3 regions of the Bacillus sp. JZ105 genome follow, and region 2 is predicted to be linked to each of the others. Evidence: riboswitches for the same ligand, from Rfam matches in the RefSeq annotation. Region 2 holds a riboswitch; each other region holds the start of a gene.
What was found. A riboswitch is a leader RNA that binds a small molecule or an ion and turns the genes downstream of it on or off. The one in region 2 is predicted to bind thiamine pyrophosphate.

Region 1 (4,428 bases), 1.4 Mb from region 2:
TATTGTCGCCTTTTTCACCCCTATTTTATTGCACCGATTTAAGCTGACCATTCCGGTCGTTGTAGCTGAAATCATCATGGGGCTCATCATTGGGAAAAGCGGTCTTCAACTGGTTGTCGAACATGATGCGTGGTTAGATACATTATCCATGCTCGGTTTTATTTTTCTGATGTTTTTAAGTGGACTTGAAATAGATTTTTCTTCTTTTGAGTCAAAGAAGAAAGCACGAGAACTTCCAAATGGTGTAAAAGAACCAAATACATTTAAAGCAGCCACCATTATTTTTCTTGGGGTATTTTGTATTTCTTTTATTCTGTCCTATGCGTTTGTACTCGCAGGGTTTATCCAAAATGCCTTTTTAATGACGCTCATTATCTCTACCATCTCATTAGGCGTAGTGGTGCCAACCTTAAAAGAGGAAAAGTTGATGCAGACGAATATCGGTCAAATCATTCTGCTTGTAGCTGTCATTGCCGATTTGGTCACGATGATTTTACTTGCTGTGTTTTCCTCCATTTATGGAGATGGAACAGGGAACATGTGGCTCCTGCTCTTATTATTCGCTGCAGGCATTCTTCTTTATTTATTTGGCCGCGTATTTAAGACAAAGTCAATTTTTCAGTCGATGTCTAAAGGAACCGTGCAAATTGGGACAAGGGCAATCTTTACTCTCATTATAGTCTTAGTTGCCTTATCTGAATCACTCGGCGCTGAAAATATTCTTGGGGCGTTTTTAGCTGGTGTGCTTGTGTCCCTTCTTTCGCCAAATAAAGAGCTCGTTCAGCAGCTGGACTCATTTGGCTACGGATTTTTAATCCCGATCTTTTTTGTGATGGTCGGAGTAGATCTGAATATATGGGCACTGTTTAAGGACCCAAGCATTATGATCATGATTCCGCTGCTGTTTATTGCGCTGCTTATAAGTAAGCTCATCCCGATTCTTTATTTGAAAAAATGGTATGACATGAAAAAGGTCATTGGCTCCGGCTTTTTATTAACTTCTACGTTATCTCTCGTCATAGCAGCTGCGACGATTGGTGAGCGGCTCGGTGTCATTGATCATAAAATGTCAGGAGCGCTGATTTTAGTTGCTGTGTTAACGAGTATTTTAACACCTGTTTGGTTTAAAGCGCTGTTTAAAAAAGAACAAGCGGCAAGCCATAAGAAGCGTGTGACCTTTATTGGAGCAAATCAACTGACCTTACCTGTCACACTTGATTTACATCAGGATGAATATGACATTCGGATTTTGCATGTGTTTCAAGAAAATAAGGAAGCGCTGCTGGCAGACTCTATCTTTGAAGTCGAATCAATTGAACAATACGACGATGAGACGCTGAGAAAGGCAGGCGTCGGCCAAGAGGATGTCCTTGTCGTCGCAACAGGCAGTGAGACGAAAAATAAGGAAATTGCTTTATTTGCAAAAGAGGAAGGAGCGAAACAAGTCATTGCAAGTGTCAATAAAGCTGAGGCAGAGCTGACATTGAAGGAAGCGGGCATTGATACGTTTTCTACTTTCCTTTCATCTAAAACGGTGCTAAGAGCTTTGATTGAAGCACCTGATGCGATTCGATTGCTAACAAATGAGGATTCTTCTTTGTATCAAATTCAAATGAACAATCATCGTTATCATAATGTCATGCTGAGGGAATTCCCTTTCACCGGTGATTTGGTATTTGTCCGCATTTTCAGAGGAGTAGACAGCTTAGTACCGCATGGTGATACGACACTTAGAAGCGGTGACCGTGTGCTTGTATCGGGCTCCCGTGAGTATGTGGCAGGTCTAAGAGCCCAATTAGAATGACAATGAACCCTTGACCAATGACCAATTCCTGATTAAGATAGAGGTACAACATCATATATTTGATCCACTAGGGGAGTCCTTTATAAGGGCTGAGATAAAAGTGTCGACTTTTAGACCCTCATTACCTGAACAGGTTCATACCTGCGTAGGGAAGTGGTGCGGTTTTTGACTATGCTTTTTACAAATTCCAAGCCACTTTCCACGCGGAAAGTGGCTTTTTTATATGGAAAAACAGGAGGAGAGGAATATGACGTTTTCAACAGAATGTAAAGAGGCTGCAGCAACATGGTGGAATGGAAGCTTTACACATCCTTTTGTCAAAGGGATTGGAGATGGCACACTTTCACTCGATCGTTTCACCTATTACGTGATGCAGGATTCGTATTATTTAACTCATTTTGCAAAGGTGCAGGCATATGGAGCGGCGATGAGTGAGGACTTACATACGACGGGCAGAATGGCGTATCATGCCCAGGGCACGTATGAAGCAGAGCTGTCGCTGCATAGGAAATTTACAGAGCTTCTGCAAATTTCTGATGAAGCCATTGAGAACTTTAAGCCTTCTCCCACTGCTTATGCGTATACCTCTCATATGTACCGATCTGTAAAAAGCGGACGGTTTGAAGAGATTTTAGCCGCATTATTACCATGTTACTGGCTCTATTATGAGGTAGGTGAAAAGCTGAAACAAACAACACCTGACCATCCGATTTACCAAGAATGGATTTTGACATATGGAGGCGATTGGTTTAAGGAACTCGTCTTCGAACAGGTGAACCGCTTTGATGAACTAGCGGAAAAAGCACCAGACCATGTACGGGCCAATATGAAAGAAAATTTTGTGATTTCAAGCTATTACGAATATCATTTTTGGGAGATGGCGTATCAAAAAGAAATGTGGCAAACAGCATGCTTAGATGGGGTTGGTGCAAATGGAACTCCACGCAGTGACAAATGATTCGCTTCCTGCGGGTGAACTGATCAAACAAATAAAAGCCATTGCGTCTGAAGTGGATTTTATTCATATTCGGGAACGGTCTAAAACAGCGAGTGAGCTTGTTGATCTCGTGAAGAATCTTCTTTTAGAAGGTGTACCGAAAGAAAAGCTCGTGATTAATGACCGAGTAGACGTTGCGCTGCTTACCAATATTCACAGGGTGCATCTCCCGAGCCACAGCTTTTCGCCAAAAGAACTGCGAAAAAAGTTTCCTCACCTTCATGCGGGAGTATCTGTCCATTCGATAGAAGAAGCGAAAGCAGCAGAGAAAAATGGAGCAGAGTATGTCATGTTTGGGCACATATATGCTACCTCTTGTAAACCAGGACTTCAGGCAAGAGGTGTACATCTTGTGAAAGAACTGACTTCTGCACTAACGATTCCAGTGGTGGCCATCGGCGGGGTGACCCCAGAACGAGTTCCAGAATTGAAACAAGCAAATGTGAAAGGAATTGCTGTCATGTCTGGGATTTTTGCTCATCATCAGCCGCGTATGATGGCACAAGCATTTTCTGAAAAGGTAAAGGAGAATCCTTATGAAAAAGCATTATGACGTTGCAATCATTGGTGGTGGAATCATAGGGGTCTCCATCGCCTATCACCTTGCAAAAGCAGGAAAACAGGTGGTCTTATTTGAAGCGAATGAGATAGGGAAGCAAACGACAAGTGCGGCTGCCGGGATGCTCGGTGCACATGCTGAAGGAGAGGGTCATGAGGATGTTTTCTTTCAGGCAGGCAGAGCAAGCCAGGCATTATACAAAAAATTAAAAGTCGATCTTCTGCATGAATCAGGCATTGATATTCGGACTTCAGCGGGCGGTATCATGAAGGTCGCCTTTACAGAAGAAGAGAAACAAGCCCTTTGCCGCATGCAGCATTTGTCTACATTTCAATGGCTTGACGCAAGCAGTGTAAAAAAATGTATGCCTCAAGTTACAGATCACATGCTGGGAGCAGGTTTGATTGAAGAGGATGTGCATGTGGAGCCTTACGCTGTATGCAGGGCTTTATGGCAGGCGGCGGTTCGGTACGGGGCAGATGTGAAAGAGTGTACACCTGTGATCGAAGTGAAGCGGGACAAAGAAGCGTTAACTGTCAGAACAACGAAGGGAACATTCACATGTGATGATCTGACAGTCGCAAGTGGTGTTTGGTCTGGCCGTTTTTTTGAAGAACTCGGATTATCGCATTCTCTTTATCCAGTCAAAGGGGAATGTGTGTCTGTATGGAATAATGGTCCGGCGCTCGCACACACCATTTATCATGATCATTGTTATATCGTTCAGCGAGATAGCGGAAAGCTTGTCATCGGCGCAACAATGAAGCCAAACGAGTGGCAGGCTGTTCCAACGCTTGGCGGCATGGAAGCTGTGATTCAAAAGGCGTCTCAGCTTATGCCTTCTATTAAGGAGATGCCGATTGAAGAGTGCTGGGCAGGCCTTCGTCCGGCGACAAATGATCGGCATCCTTATATCGGAAGACATCCAGAAGACAAGCGTATTCTTTTTGCTGCAGGGCATTACAGAAACGGCATTTTACTTGCGCCGATTACTGGAGAAATCATTCGTGACCTAATATTAGACGAACCGGTCAAAGAAGAATGGCTTCACGCGTTTCGAATTGGACG
Region 2 (4,428 bases):
TTCATCAAAGAATAGAACATCCGGCTGTAATGCGAGTAGACAAGCAAGTGCCAATCGCTGCTTCATGCCGCCAGATAAAGTATGAATCTCTGTTTGCGGATCGACATTCAGTTGGACTTTTTGCATGAGCTCCTGAATGATGTCATCCATCTCTTCACGAGGGACAGAACGGTTCTCTAAGCTAAAGGCAATTTCTTCATTGACGCGGTGCATACAAAACTGAGAGTCTGGATCTTGAAACATGACGCCTGTATGTCTTTGCAGCACCACTTCACCCTGCATGTCTGCTTCCACATGCTCTGGAATGATTCCAGCCAGAACCGAAATGAGCGTGGATTTCCCGCTTCCGCTCGGTCCTAAAATAAGCACCCTTTCTCCTTTTTGTACCGTAAGGGAGATTTGATGCAAAACGGGCTTAGGCTGTTCATAAAAACGGACAGAGAGTTCATTGCACGCGAGAAATGAATTCATGCTGTTCACCTTTGTTTCGTTTTTCTTTCATGATGGCATATTGATTTAGTACACCTGTTTTGGATAGTGCGTCCACCACCACTTTCGCAAGGCAGCCGCCAAGTATCATTCCACTGATAATTTGAGTCACAAGAGTCATAAGTAAAACTTGAGGCGTGTAATAACCAAAGCCATTTGCCACGAGACTGTACGCCATCGCTCCGATAGCGGCAAAGGCACCAGACAGCATCAGTGTCCACATGCGATATCGTTTATAACCAAAAAGAGCGAAGGCGATTTCTGCCCCAAGCCCTTGGCATACACCAATCAGCAGAGCTGAAAGTCCAAAGTGGCTGCCTGTCAATAATTCCACAGCCGCGGCGGCTGTTTCCGCAATCAGAGCAGCCCCTGGCTTTTGAATGATATATGCAACGATTGGACTGGCAATGACCCATATTCCAAACATGATGTTGCCTCCTGCTGGGCCCACAAGTGCTGTAATCGGTAAGTATAGCGTGGACCATCCTAAATAGATCACACCACACGCAACGGATAAAATGACCGCAAGGACGACTTCTTTCATCTTCCATGTCATGATGAATGCACCTCCAGTTGAACTGGCCACTCTTCAATAGTAAAGGCCATTTCCCAAAACTTGTACTCGAGCTGGCAGCTTAAGATAAAGTGCTGTTTCATTTTTTCCTTTTCCTTCTCACTTGCTGCTTCCGCCAATTGATCGAGCCGCTTGCAAAGCTCACCTGTGACAGAATCAGTTAATCCTCCATAAAACGTGATCCACTCATAAAACGGATGTGACGGGTCTGGCTGCACATCTGTAAGCATTCGTTTCCCTATTTCCCAATATGTCCAAGGACATGGAAGCAGGACAGCGATGATTTCACCAAGCGTGCCCTCTTGCGCAACTTGCAGCATGTGATGAATATAGTGGTGAGCACTCGGAGCCAAAGAAGCACCTTGGAGCTCATCATATGCGACTCCTGCCACTCGGCAAAGGTTTTGATGAGGGTGCGTCTCACTATCTAGTACAAACGCAATCTGCTGATGGAAAAACGCAATATCCTCTCTGTCTGTACATCTGCTGAGTGCTGCTGCATAAATTTTAATGAATGCTTGTAAGTATTCTGCATCTTGTTTGACGTAATGAATGATCTGTTCCTTTTCCAGCTTTCCTGCTGCCAAGCCTCTGACGAACGGATGCTGATAAATGGCTTCAAATAACGGTTCTGCTTCTTTCCTTAATTGCGTAGAAAATGTCATAAAAAAAGCCTCCTCTTCTTCAGTTGAATAAATGAAAAAGCCACCCCAAATGGAGCGGCCTTCTTATCGATTCAATCATGAATAAGACAAGGTCCAGCTCCACTTCCCTCCGCTAGTACGAACTAGATCAGGTTCAAAGGGTCCAAGATTTTCTCTTGTCTCAGTCATACATGACTCCCCTAGTGGACTTTTGTCATTTAATTATCTTTACTCTACACATGTGGCGATTTGATGTCAACCGCCTTTCTTAATTCAACGTTCTGATTGTTGGCAGCTTCTCGATCCCTGCAGCATAGTAGAAATTCAGCACACTGAAGAAATCAATCGGCTTTCCTGTTTTTAAATCTACAGCTAAAATATGATCACCGTAATTTGTCATATCATCAATATCTAAGCGTCTTGGTGTTGTCTTCCCGAGTGTATCAACAAAGCTACTATGGTAGTACTGCCCGCTAGCAAACGATGATTCATGATACATAAATAAAGTCTCCACATCTAAGTAGACGAGAATGGCCTCAGAGGAACTGGCATATGGAGCGGAGCAGAATGAGTTCTCTGTTCATATTTTCCATCATATGAGAAGTAAAACACACGCTCCCATTTATAATCGGCGGTCTTTGTTTGCTTATTGTATACTTTTGTACCATTTGCGAAAACATCACCGTTTGCATACTCAGCTACAAAATATTGCAAGGTGGACGAAAGGGATACAGCCCCCGTGAAATTGGGCGGGTTTTTTGCATTCACTTGTATCGTGTAGGAGTCTCCAAATTCTCCGCCGCTTGTAATACCGAATGCATAATCACCTGCTGGTAAATTGGTCAATCCAAGCAGGCTGCCTGCCGGTTGAATTAAATCTGTCGGGTAGGCTTGTCCTGTTTCATAATCAACAACAAATAATTGAACAAAATAATCAGGGTTTGAAGAGGTAATCCGGCTGATGAGTGCCTGAGGTGAAGATGTGCTTAAAAACCATAAATCAACTGGGTCGTCCTCTGTTAAGACAGCCGATTGATTAATAGCTAGTCCATCAATGGAGCGAACGGCAGACGTGCGCATTTTGCCTTCTTTAGCAGCTTTTCGTTTGATACTGATTCCTTTCTTCTTATTCACTTTAAATGATTTTTTCACTTGCTTCTGTTGAATAGCGGTTCCTTCATCCTGCTTCAAAAACGATTCTTGCACTTGCTGAATCGCTTTTTCTGTCAGTGGTGATATTTTCCCTTCTGATTTCGGTGCTTCTTCTGCTTTTAATGCTGGTGAAAACAAACCTGTTGCGACGAGTAAAACAGACAGTAAAGCTGCGGTGATTTTGACATAAAATGCTCTCACAGGAACATCCCCTTTTTCCTCATTTGGTTTTTTTACCCTGTGATTATTTTACCATTATTCTAATTATTGTTTTGGTCTTTTTTGGGACATTTTTATAACAAAAAAACCAGCCGCATGAGTTACGACTGGTTTTTGATCGTTTTATGCAATGGTTTTGACAAACAAGCGTGCTGTTTCTGCACTTGATCCCGGGTTTTGTCCAGTGATGATTTGTCCGTCAACGACAGCAAATGGCGCAAAGGCATCTCCTTTTTCAAACGCTGCCCCCTGCTCACGAAGTTTTGTTTCCAATAAAAATGGAACTTTTGATGTCAGCTGCACGGCTTCCTCTTCTTCGTTTGTGAAGCCTGTGATTTTTTTGCCTTTGATAAATGATTTGCCATTTTGGTCCTTCACATCAACGAATGCTGAAACACCATGACAAACGGCTCCGATCGCACCATTTTTATCTGAAACCGCTAAGATCGCATCCGCTACCAGTTGATTAGACGCAAAGTCGATCATAGGGCCGTGCCCTCCAGCAAAGAAAATGCCGTCATAATCTGCGGGATTCACATCTGTAAGCGCCTTTGTGTCTTGAAGTAATTCATATACATCTTGATATTGCGCTGGGACACCTTCAGGAATTGAATTTTTGTCAATTGGTACAGTGCCACCTTGAATAGAGACAATTTGTACTTCTAGTTCATTTTCTTTAAAAATATGAAATGGCTCTGCTAACTCTTCTAGCCATAAGCCTGTTGGATGTCCATTCATTTCCGGGCTGCTTGTCGATACTAATAACACTTTCTTACTCATCTTGATCATCCTTTCGATTTATCCTGTGGCTATTTTATATTTTGCACAATTAAATATCAAGCAATATGACTTTAGGCCAGCTCATTATGTTATACCCGATTTTCTAAAAAATATGGTATGACTCCAAATCTAATCAATATGTCACATTCTATTGGTAGGGAATTTCATGTAAAATTGTCATTGAGTGATATAATATGAGGAAAGATTGACAGTTCTCTCGTCACATGAGGGGATTTTTAAAGGAGTGGAAAAGAGATGAAAACCTATTCGATTGTGATGATCATCATCACGCTCTGTATTATATTGGCCGTCTTTTTGATGAACCTAACGGGGGTCATGTACGGAAAAATCATTTTGGCCGTTGCCGTAGCCCTTTGTCTAACATCCATTATTCGTTTGATGGGTCTTCGAAAAAGATAAAAGCCGCCCTCACTAGGGGCGGCTTTATTTAAGATTAGATCGCCAGCATCAGTGCAATGAGTGCAAGCAGTGCTGGTACTCCTTGTTTGATGATAATTGATTTATTGGATGTTACACCGCCAAATACTGCGGCGATGAGCACACAAAGAA
Region 3 (4,428 bases), 1.1 Mb from region 2:
GTTATCATTCGAATCAACGAGCGGAAGACAACAACCAAGATCATCAAGGACCAGTTTCTGAACTCATGGAGGGAATGAACGGGAGAAATACAACGAATGTTGATTACCGTACACGTCCTCAAGCTGATGATCGAATCCCTCTCACAGGTGGAGATGGACGCTACAGTCATGGAGATATGAACTATCATAACCAAATGTCGTTCTCAGGCTATGATAAACAAGAGAACATCCAGCGTTCAAGAAAAATTGCCAACCGCATCAATAAAATGAATCACGTGGCTGACTCTCAAGTCATGGTGACGGATGAGAATGTGTATATTGCCATTAAATCAGATGGCCGCCTGACGTCGGAAGGTGTATCACAAGTAGAAGAAGCAGCGACTCGTTATGCGGATGGAAGAGCAGTCCAAGTCATAAAAGATGAAGGTGCATTCACACGCTTTAGAGACATGAGAAGAACGCAATTTGAAACAGGCCAAACAGGCATGACCCGGTAGTTTGACATCAAAAAGGCTAAAGTTCATCACGAACTTTAGCCTTTTCTTAAAAATAAACCTTGATGCCTATATAAAATTCGTAAAAGAAATAACAGCCAAACCCTAGTAATAAAATACCAGCAATAATGGATGTCCACTTGATCATCGTCCGATTCATCACTTTTCTAGTTAAGGATACAAGTGTGAGAAGACCGATGTCATGAAGGAGAATCCCTGCCAAAATACCGCCGGCAGCCAGCATAAATTCAGATGAGTCTGTTTTTGTATACGCATCCGCAAGGACAGCCCCAAAAACAGAAACCCAGAACACAAGATTTCCAGGAGATACCGCCACGAGCAAGCCGTTTCGATATGTTTTTGCGAATGATTTATTGACCTTTTCTCCTGCTAAATGGATATCTTGATCCGCATTTTTAATGGAATCGTATGCGAGAATCATTAAAAATACAGCTCCGATCAGCCAGAGCGGGATTTGAACAAACGGCAAAGATAAAAACTGAGCAAATCCAGCATATAAAGCCAAAATAAGTAATAAGTCTATGGTCATACCGCCTGCTCCGACAGTTAAACCATGAAAGAATCCGTTTTTGAGTCCCTGTTTTGTCATTTCAACCGTGATTGCTCCAACAGGCAGAGCAATTGAGAATCCTACGACGATAAATGTGAGAAATGTTTGCAATCGACTAGAACTTCCTTTGAATAAATTGTATAAAAATTCTCCGTTTAGATTAATTATACATAACAGGAGAAAAGGATCAATGTTTATTTCAGATTTGATTGAAATGATAGAGATAGATGATGTATAGAAGACTGTATATCAACATGATCCATAACGCTTATAGGGGAAAGGAACTATTTTCCTGAATCTTCTTTTCTTCATGATGTCTCTATGCTACACTGATGTGGAAATCAATAAAAGTGACTAGGGGTGCCCGTAAATGGGCTGAGAGAGAAGCATAAGCTTCTTAACCCTTTGGACCTGATCTGGCTCGTACCAGCGTGGGGAAGTTGAAGATGATGCATGTATCCTATCAATGATATGCATGTTTATTTCTGACGACGAAACCAGGTTCTTTAAATAGAGCCTGGTTTTTTGCTGGTGCTGATTCCATCCTGTCCGGTGACAAGAAGAAAAGGAGAGAACAGCAAATGAAGGAAAAGAAAAGTGTCCCATCCAACCAATCATTATTATCCAGCTTTGACGGCAGCCGAAAGGTGTATGAGAAAGGATCAAGGCCCGATATCTTAGTACCGAAAAGAGAGATTGTGCTCTCACATACTGTGACAGAGGCGGGCGACATAAAAAATGAACCAGCCCGTGTATACGATACGAGTGGACCGTACACTGATGAGAACGTTCATATTGACGTCACAAAAGGATTAAAGCGTCTTAGGGCAGCATGGATTGAAGAAAGAGGAGATACAGAAAGCTATGAAGGGCGTCATGTAAAACCGGAAGATAACGGATATCGGTCAAGGGAGAAGGAGTCCTTCCATTCTGTCCAAACTGATTTTCATCATAAGCCGCTCCGCGCGAAACAAGGAGCGCGCGTAACGCAAATGCATTATGCCAAAAAAGGCATCATTACGCCTGAAATGGAGTTTATCGCAATAAGAGAAGAGCTAAGCCCTGAGTTTGTTAGAGAGGAAGTAGCGAGCGGAAGAGCCGTTATTCCTTCGAATATTAACCATCCAGAAAGTGAACCAATGATTATCGGAAGGAATTTTCATGTCAAAATCAATGCGAATATTGGCAATTCAGCTGTAACATCATCCATTAATGAAGAGGTTGAAAAAATGACATGGGCGATCAGATGGGGGGCAGATACAATGATGGATCTGTCTACTGGAAAGGATATTCATACAACGAGAGAATGGATCATTCGGAATTGCCCCGTCCCAGTAGGAACCGTTCCTATCTATCAGGCCCTTGAAAAAGTGAATGGAGTCGCAGAAGATTTGACGTGGGATGTGTACAGAGACACATTAATTGAACAAGCAGAACAAGGTGTAGATTATTTTACAATTCATGCGGGCGTGCTGTTAAGATATATTCCGCTTACAGTTGATCGGGTGACCGGAATTGTTTCAAGAGGCGGTGCGATTATGGCAAGATGGTGTCTTGCTCATCATCAAGAGAATTTCCTCTACACGCACTTTGAAGATATTTGTGAAATTATGAAAACGTATGATATCGCCTTTTCACTTGGAGATGGACTTAGACCAGGCTCGATTGCTGATGCCAATGATGAGGCGCAGTTTGCAGAGCTGGAAACGTTAGGTGAATTAACAGAGATCGCCTGGAAACATGATGTGCAGGTGATGATTGAAGGGCCCGGCCATGTCCCAATGGATAAAATTAAAGAGAATGTGGACAAGCAAATGGACATTTGCAAGGAAGCACCATTTTATACATTAGGGCCTCTTACAACAGATATCGCGCCGGGGTATGATCACATTACATCCGCCATCGGTGCGGCCATGATCGGCTGGTACGGCACAGCCATGCTGTGCTATGTAACGCCAAAAGAGCATTTAGGTCTGCCGAATAAAGAAGATGTGAGAGAAGGCGTGATCGCTTATAAAATTGCCGCACATGCTGCTGATCTAGCAAAAGGACATCCTGCGGCTCAAAAGCGCGATGATGCATTATCAAAAGCGCGATTTGAATTTAGGTGGCAGGATCAATTCAACCTGTCACTTGATCCAGAAAGAGCCTTGGCGTTCCATGATGAAACATTGCCTGCCGAAGGCGCTAAGACCGCTCACTTTTGCTCGATGTGCGGACCGAAGTTTTGCAGTATGAAAATTTCTCATGATATCCGCAATCAATCTGAAGAAGTGAAAAGAGAGATGGAAAAGAAGGCGAAGGAGTTTGTTAATCAAGGAAGTCAAATTTATCAGCCCTAAAAAAGAACCTCGCACGATGCTGTGCGGGGTTTTATTAAACGGCTGAAAAGGCTTTTCTTAAAAGGTGAAAAAATGCCTTTACTGCATATGCCATCATGTCCACACTTGGAATAAGGGCATCTGTTAAATGAAAAAAGACTGTTTTTCTTTCTTGAGATGGTTTCTTTTTCTGTTTCATCAAGGGCAGCCTCCTTTTTAACCAATATACTTCTTTGCAGATATGAGAGATAGATATGTTGTGTGAATTTAAACAAAATTTAAACTTCTTGGGTTTGAATGGAAACAAGGAGGGGAAACGAGTTCAATAGAGAATGAATGAAAAGAGCTGATCTATTTGACCAGCGAACAAGAAAGAGTGGAAGGTGATCTTATGATGAAAGTATTTAAGGTAACATTTCATATGAACAATGGGGAAGTGCTTGATTTCGAGCTCAAACGTCCAGCTACCTATGATGTGTATAAAAAAATTGAAGAAGCCAATCATTGGTTTAAGCTGAATAATGAAATCATTAACCTATTAAACGTCAATAGTATCCATGTAGAAACAGAATAACGCAGAAAGCCGCTCAAAAGAGAGCGGCTTTCATTATGCAGAAAAATCATTTCGATTATTAAGCTGCCCGCAGGACAGCCAGTTCTTTTTATACAAATAAGCAATAACTTCAAGCCACAGACGCGGTGCTTTTTTAGGGAAAAAAGGTTTTTGGTAATAGGCATAAGCGGCTTTTAAATCATCCCATTGATGACATGATTTCGTTTGTGTGAATCTGGCAACGTCAATGACCCTGATCCGCCCTTCTTTTGTTAAGATCAGATTGCGCAGATGAATATCAGAAGGATTCAATCCTTTCTCGCGCGCTTCCTCCAGCGCTTCATCGACTTGTTCAATCATTTGTTTTTTAATAGGAATTCCTTTATTAAGGCATTCATAGAATGTGTAGCCTTTAATATATTCCATTAAAATATACTGATCCCCAAACTCATAAATCTCAGGATAGTAAGACGAATCAGAAAGTTTTTC

Region 1: linked by a shared signal. The riboswitch ahead of tenA (thiaminase II) and the one ahead of tenA (thiaminase II) in region 2 are both predicted to bind thiamine pyrophosphate.
Region 3: linked by a shared signal. The riboswitch ahead of thiC (phosphomethylpyrimidine synthase ThiC) and the one ahead of tenA (thiaminase II) in region 2 are both predicted to bind thiamine pyrophosphate.

What each region holds. Positions count from the first base shown of each region.
Region 1 covers NZ_CP096387.1:1,171,701-1,176,128, forward strand. Annotated here, with positions in the region: gene M1D81_RS05820 (monovalent cation:proton antiporter family protein) at 1-1,804, shown strand, start outside; TPP riboswitch at 1,864-1,973, shown strand; gene tenA (thiaminase II) at 2,052-2,762, shown strand; gene tenI (thiazole tautomerase TenI) at 2,737-3,354, shown strand; gene thiO (glycine oxidase ThiO) at 3,338-4,428, shown strand, end outside.
Region 2 covers NZ_CP096387.1:3,588,099-3,592,526, forward strand. Annotated here, with positions in the region: gene M1D81_RS18490 (ABC transporter ATP-binding protein) at 1-471, opposite strand, end outside; gene M1D81_RS18495 (ECF transporter S component) at 446-1,045, opposite strand; gene tenA (thiaminase II) at 1,042-1,728, opposite strand; TPP riboswitch at 1,816-1,919, opposite strand; partial or broken gene M1D81_RS18505 (hypothetical protein) at 1,976-3,060, opposite strand; gene M1D81_RS18510 (type 1 glutamine amidotransferase domain-containing protein) at 3,202-3,858, opposite strand; gene M1D81_RS18515 (hypothetical protein) at 4,114-4,278, shown strand; gene M1D81_RS18520 (DUF1304 domain-containing protein) at 4,313-4,428, opposite strand, start outside.
Region 3 covers NZ_CP096387.1:2,498,858-2,503,285, reverse strand. Annotated here, with positions in the region: gene M1D81_RS12885 (YhcN/YlaJ family sporulation lipoprotein) at 1-497, shown strand, start outside; gene M1D81_RS12880 (LysE family transporter) at 544-1,176, opposite strand; TPP riboswitch at 1,412-1,520, shown strand; gene thiC (phosphomethylpyrimidine synthase ThiC) at 1,647-3,407, shown strand; gene M1D81_RS12870 (hypothetical protein) at 3,442-3,585, opposite strand; gene M1D81_RS12865 (hypothetical protein) at 3,778-3,960, shown strand; gene M1D81_RS12860 (protein kinase family protein) at 3,994-4,428, opposite strand, start outside.